2 regions of the Pantoea sp. CCBC3-3-1 genome follow, and region 1 is predicted to be linked to the other one. Evidence: predicted binding sites of a transcription regulator. Region 1 holds the regulator's gene; the other holds the start of a gene.

Region 1 (3,416 bases):
CTACCTTTTATCAGATGCAGGACAGCGGTAAACCCGTGCAGGGCCATGCCCAAAAAATGCACTATGAGCTGGCGAAAGATTTCGTTGAGCTGACCGGTAACGCCTATCTGGAACAGCTGGACAGCAATGTAAAAGGCGATCGCATTACCTATCTGGTCAAAGAACAGAAAATGCAGGCCTACGGCAATACCGGCAAACGTGTGACGACCGTATTGGTGCCTTCGCAGTTGCAGGATAAAGGCACCCAGTCCACCGGACAGAAAAAGAGTAACTAAACGCTATGGCGACTTTAATTGCGCAAAACCTGGCGAAGGCCTACAAAGGCCGACGCGTTGTCGAAGATGTGAGTCTGGAAGTTAAATCCGGCGAGATTGTGGGTCTGCTTGGCCCTAACGGTGCAGGTAAAACCACCACGTTTTATATGGTGGTTGGGATTGTACCGCGTGATGCGGGCCGTATCGTTATTGACGATGAGGACATCAGCATTCTGCCGCTCCACGCCCGCGCACGCCGCGGTATTGGCTATTTACCCCAGGAAGCGTCAATTTTCCGTCGCCTGAGCGTTTACGATAACCTGATGGCGGTGCTGCAAATTCGTGAGGATTTGTCGGCAGAACAGCGCGACGATCGAGCCAAAGAGCTGATGGATGAATTCCATATTACGCATTTGCGTGACAGCATGGGCCAGGCGCTTTCCGGCGGCGAACGACGCCGTGTTGAGATTGCCCGTGCGCTGGCCGCTAATCCTAAATTCATCCTGCTGGATGAACCCTTCGCCGGTGTCGACCCGATTTCCGTTATTGATATCAAAAAAATTATCGAACACCTGCGCGATAGCGGCCTGGGCGTGCTAATTACCGACCATAACGTTCGCGAGACGCTGGCTGTCTGCGAGCGGGCTTATATTGTCAGCCAGGGCCATTTAATCGCCCACGGCTCGCCGGAAGAAGTCCTGGCGGATGAACAAGTTAAGCGAGTCTATTTGGGCGAAGAGTTCAGACTCTGATAAGGTGGTCGGACCGGGTTAGATTTTTGAGGAATTAGTATCCTGAATATGAAGCAAGGTTTGCAGCTCAGGCTTAGCCAACAGCTTGCCATGACGCCACAACTGCAGCAGGCGATTCGTCTGCTGCAACTCTCTACGCTTGAACTCCAGCAGGAAATTCAGCTGGCGCTGGAAAGCAATCCCTTGCTTGAGCAAACCGACATTCATGAGGAAGTGGACAGCCGCGAATATCAGGAAAAAGAAGCGCTTGATACCCGCGAAGCCTTAGAACAGAAGGACATGCCGGAAGAGCTACCGCTAGATGCGACCTGGGATGAAATCTACACCGCCGGCACGCCATCCGGCACGGGTACCGACTATCACGATGATGAACTGCCTGTTTACCAGGGTGAAACAACGCAGACATTACAAGACTATCTGATGTGGCAGGTGGAGCTGACGCCGTTTACCGATACCGACAGGGCGATTGCTACAGCGATTGTCGATGCGGTGGATCCCACAGGCTATCTGACCGTCTCGCTTGAGGAAATCCAGGACAGTATCGGCAACGATGAACTTGCGGCTGACGAAGTTGAAGCGGTATTAAAGCGCGTGCAGCGTTTCGATCCGGTTGGCGTTTGCGCTCGCGATCTGCGGGATTGCCTGCTGGTACAGCTGTCGCAATTCATTCCTGAAACCCCTTTCATCAAAGAAGCACGTTTAATCGTTAGCGAGCATTTAGATTTGCTGGCAAATCACGACTTTCGCAGCCTGATGCGGGTCACTCGCCTGAAGGAAGACGTGCTGAAAAACGCGATGCAGCTGATTCAGTCGCTCGATCCCAGACCCGGCCAGTCCATTAATACCAGCGAGCCTGAATATGTTATTCCTGATGTGCTGGTACGAAAAATCGGCACTCGCTGGACGGTAGACCTGAACGCGGACAGCGTGCCGCGTCTGAAAATCAATCAGCACTATGCTTCGCTGGGCGGTTCGACACGTAACGACAGCGATAATCAGTTTATTCGCAGCAATCTGCAGGAAGCCAGATGGCTGATTAAAAGCCTCGAAAGCCGTAACGATACCCTGTTGAAAGTAACGCGTTGTATCGTTGAACAGCAGGAGGCTTTTTTTGAACAGGGCGAAGAATTTATGCGTCCCATGGTGCTGGCCGATATTGCCGCCGCTGTGGATATGCATGAGTCAACGATCTCGCGCGTTACCACGCAAAAGTATCTGCACAGCCCGCGCGGCATTTTTGAACTGAAGTATTTTTTCTCCAGTCATGTTAATACTGAAGGCGGCGGCGAAGCTTCCTCCACAGCAATTCGGGCACTGGTGAAAAAATTAATCTCGGCGGAGAATCCCGCCAAGCCTCTTAGTGACAGCAAGCTGACTACCCTTCTTTCCGATCAGGGAATTATGGTAGCCCGCCGCACTGTAGCGAAGTACCGAGAGTCTTTATCCATCCCGCCCTCAAATCAGCGTAAACAGCTGGTCTGAACGAACAGATAAGGAAGAGCGTATGCAACTCAATATCACTGGACAGAACGTTGAAATCACTGAGCCGTTACGTGAGTTTGTCACGGCGAAATTTGCCAAACTGGAACAGTATTTCGACCGGATAAATCAGGTTTATATTGTTCTTAAGGTTGAGAAGGTCACGCAGATAGCCGATGCAACGTTACATGTAAACGGCGGTGAGTTGCATGCCACCTCGGAAGAGAAAGATATGTACGCGGCGATTGATGGCTTGATTGACAAGCTAACGCGCCAACTTAATAAACATAAAGACAAGTTGAAGCAACACTAAATTTCACCCAAGCATTGATTATTTTTTCGCCACCCTTATCTGATAAGAACGTGACGTAAGATGTACCGGCTCGTACTCTGTTCTGGAGTCCGGGCCGTTAATCAATAAGGCATGTTGCATTTGACCGATGGCCTGACATATCTGTACGCTTTGCGGCGTCAGATGCGTCAGGCCGTTTTGCCAGGCGAAGTGAATACGTAAGTGAAACTATGATGAACAATGATCACACACTGGAACTGAGCTCGGTACTGAGCGTCTCCTGCACCCGCAGCGGCGTACACTGCCAGAGTAAAAAGCGGGCGCTGGAAATTATTAGCGAGCTGGCAGCCAAACAGCTTAACCTTCCGCACCAGACTATCTTTGAAGCGATCCTGACGCGCGAGCGGATGGGCAGCACCGGTATTGGCAACGGCATTGCTATTCCGCACGGTAAGCTGGTGGAAGACACGCTGCGCGCCGTGGGCGTATTTATTCGCCTTGAGCAGCCGATTGCTTTCGATGCGATCGATAATCAGCCCGTAGACTTACTGTTTGCGCTGTTGGTCCCTGCCGATCAGTGTAAAACGCATCTGCATACTCTTTCTCTGGTCGCAAAGCGTCTTGCCGATAAAACCGTTT
Region 2 (3,416 bases), 1.8 Mb from region 1:
TGCGGCGGCCGCTGAAGTTCTGGGGCCGGTGTTGGTCAGCTATTTTATTGATAACATGGTCGCGAAACACACGATGCCGATTGGGCTGGTTACCGGTCTGGCCGTGAGCTTTATCCTGTTACAGATTCTGGCTGCCGGGTTGCACTACTGGCAGGCACTCCTGTTTAACGAGGCCGCGGTAGGCGTCGTCCAGCGCTTGCGTACGGATGTGATGGATGCCGCGTTACGCCAGCCTCTTAGCGCCTTCGATACTCAGCCGGTAGGCCAAATCATCTCGCGCGTGACTAACGATACGGAAGTTGTTCGCGATCTCTATGTGACCGTCGTGGCGACGGTTTTACGCAGCGCCGCACTTGTTGGGGCCATGCTGGTGGCCATGTTTAGCCTGGACTGGCGTATGGCGCTGGTCGCAATCACTATTTTCCCTGCCGTCTTAACCGTAATGCTGATCTATCAGCGTTACAGCACGCCGATTGTGCGTCGCGTCCGGGGCTACCTGGCCGACATCAACAACGGTTTTAATGAAGTGATTAACGGCATGAGCGTGATCCAACAGTTCCGCCAGCAGGCGCGCTTTGGGGAGCGAATGGGGGAGGCGAGCCGTTCGCACTACCTGGCGCGAATGGAAACGCTGCGGCTGGATGGCTTTTTATTGCGGCCGCTGCTCAGCCTGTTTTCGGCAATGATCCTTTGTGGATTAATGATGCTGTTTGGCTTTTCCGCGAACGGAAGCTTTGAAGTTGGCGTGCTCTACGCATTTATTAATTATCTTGGCCGCCTGAATGAGCCGCTGATCGAATTAACCACGCAGCAGTCGATGTTACAGCAGGCCGTTGTAGCAGGTGAGCGTATTTTTGAGCTCATGGATGCGCCTCGTCAGCACTACGGTCGCGACAATAAGCCGCTGGCGTCCGGGCAGATTGAGATTGAAAATTTGAGCTTTGCCTATCGCGACGATCGCAATGTGCTTAGCGATATCAATCTGCACGTGCCTTCCCGCAGCTTCGTGGCGCTGGTTGGACATACCGGCAGCGGGAAAAGTACGCTGGCCAATCTGATGATGGGTTACTATCCGATCAATCAAGGCGAAATTCGTCTGGATGGCCGGCCGCTCTCTTCGCTCAGTCACGGCGTGTTAAGGCAGGGTGTGGCGATGGTGCAGCAGGATCCGGTGGTACTGGCCGATACCTTTTTTGCCAACATTACCTTAGGCCGCGATATCAGCGAAGAGGCGGTATGGCAGGCTCTGGAAACGGTACAGCTTGCCGGGCTGGCGCGCAGTTTATCCGATGGGATCTATACCCGGCTGGGCGAGCAGGGGAATAACCTTTCGGTCGGACAGAAGCAGCTTCTGGCAATGGCCAGGGTACTGGTTGCCTCACCTCAGATCCTCATCCTGGATGAAGCAACGGCGAACATCGATTCCGGTACGGAACAGGCGATTCAGAAAGCGCTACAGGCCGTTCGCAAAAAAACCACGCTGGTGGTGATCGCACACAGACTGTCTACAATTACCGAGGCCGACACCATTCTGGTGCTGCATCGGGGGCAGGCCGTTGAGCAAGGGCATCATCGCGAGCTGCTGGAAAAACAAGGCCGCTACTGGCAAATGTACCAGTTACAGCTGGCTGGAGAGGAGCTTGAAGCGCCTGAAAGCGTAACAATGTAGCCGTTTCGCTGCACCACGATCAGGCGATAAATTCACCTTACGTGGCGAAATGCACACTTCTGACGCAGAGTGCACCTGAATGGTGCACTTTCCTCAGATTGGCTTTAGCGGCTTCGTTACGCTAAACACAGCCCGGCCCGTGCGTACGCAATATCCACCCCTCTCATCTTCTGAATATCTTCTTTTTTTATTTGTGGCACAGCCTTTGCTTTGATCAGTCCGTGTGGGGTGAAACAACCGTTTTCGTTACCTGGAGGGGATCGTATGAAGCTGGTTACTGTGGTAATCAAACCGTTCAAATTAGAAGACGTGCGTGAAGCACTGTCTTCAATCGGCATTCAGGGATTGACCGTAACCGAAGTTAAAGGTTTTGGTCGCCAGAAAGGGCATGCAGAACTTTATCGCGGGGCTGAATACAGCGTGAACTTCCTGCCGAAGGTAAAAATAGACATTGCGATTGCAGACGACCAGCTGGATGAAGTGGTCGATGTGATCAGTAAAGCCGCCTACACCGGCAAAATTGGTGACGGGAAAATTTTTGTTGCAGAACTGCAACGGGTTATCCGTATTCGCACCGGCGAAACTGACGAAGCAGCGCTGTAATCTCAGGGCTAAGAACTGTGATGGGATGGAATAAAATGAATAAAAAATTAGCTACGTTCGGTCTCGCGGGCCTGGCACTGTTACCTTCACTGGCGATGGCGGCAGCGCCAGCAGTGGCAGATAAAGCGGACAACGCTTTTATGATGATTTGCACCGCGCTGGTGCTGTTTATGACACTACCCGGCATTGCCTTATTCTACGGCGGATTAATCCGCGCTAAAAACGTGCTTTCTCTGATGACTCAGGTTTCCGTCACCTTCGCGCTGGTTTGCGTATTATGGATGGTGTACGGCTATTCACTGGCGTTTAGCGAAGGTAACGCTTTCTTTGGCGGCTTTAGCATGGTGATGCTAAAAAATATTCAGCTTACGGCGCTGGTCGGCTCGTTCTATCAGTATATTCACGTCGCGTTCCAGGCCTCTTTTGCCTGTATTACCGTTGGCCTGATTGTTGGTGCGATCGCTGAACGTATCCGTTTTTCTGCGGTGCTGATCTTTGTCGCAATCTGGCTGACGTTCTCTTATCTGCCTATTGCTCATATGGTGTGGTCAGGCGGCCTGCTTGCTCAGGACGGTGCACTGGACTTTGCGGGTGGCACGGTAGTTCATATCAATGCGGCCGTCGCGGGGCTGGTTGGTGCTTACCTGGTTGGCAAACGTGCCGGTTTTGGTAAAGAAGCCTTTAAACCTCATAACCTGCCGATGGTCTTTACCGGCACCGCAATCCTTTACGTTGGCTGGTTCGGCTTTAATGCGGGTTCTGCCAGCGCGGCAAATGAAATTGCAGGCCTGGCCTTTATTAACACCGTTATGGCTACCGCAGGAGCCATGCTCAGCTGGACCTTCGGTGAATGGGCACTGCGCGGTAAACCGTCTCTGCTGGGCGTCTGTTCCGGCGTGATTGCCGGTCTGGTCGCTATCACCCCAGCCTGTGGTTATGTTGGCGTGGGTGGGGCATTAATCATCGGTATCGTTGGTGGTTTGGCCGGTCTTTGGGGCGTAACGACGCTGAAAAAATGGCTGCGTGTTGACGATCCTTGTGACGTATTCGGCGTGCACGGCGTATGCGGTATCGTTGGCTGTATCCTGACTGGCGTTTTTGCCTCGCCTTCCCTGGGCGGGGTGGGTTATGCCGAGGGTGTCTC

Evidence for each region. Region 1 encodes sigma-54, which starts transcription at its own class of promoters, with help from an activator protein. Its sites were predicted from a motif close to GTTGGCACANNTTTCGCTNT; they were not measured.
Region 2: glnK (P-II family nitrogen regulator) is a predicted target of sigma-54. The motif match lies at 1,862-1,881, and genes of this name have one in related genera.

What each region holds. Positions count from the first base shown of each region.
Region 1 is NZ_CP034363.1:4,426,577-4,429,992, forward strand. It holds gene lptA (lipopolysaccharide ABC transporter substrate-binding protein LptA) at 1-275, shown strand, start outside; gene lptB (LPS export ABC transporter ATP-binding protein) at 281-1,006, shown strand; gene rpoN (RNA polymerase factor sigma-54) at 1,055-2,488, shown strand; gene hpf (ribosome hibernation promoting factor) at 2,511-2,798, shown strand; gene ptsN (PTS IIA-like nitrogen regulatory protein PtsN) at 3,011-3,416, shown strand, end outside.
Region 2 is NZ_CP034363.1:1,193,820-1,197,235, forward strand. It holds gene EHV07_RS05420 (SmdB family multidrug efflux ABC transporter permease/ATP-binding protein) at 1-1,669, shown strand, start outside; gene glnK (P-II family nitrogen regulator) at 1,934-2,272, shown strand; gene amtB (ammonium transporter AmtB) at 2,308-3,416, shown strand, end outside.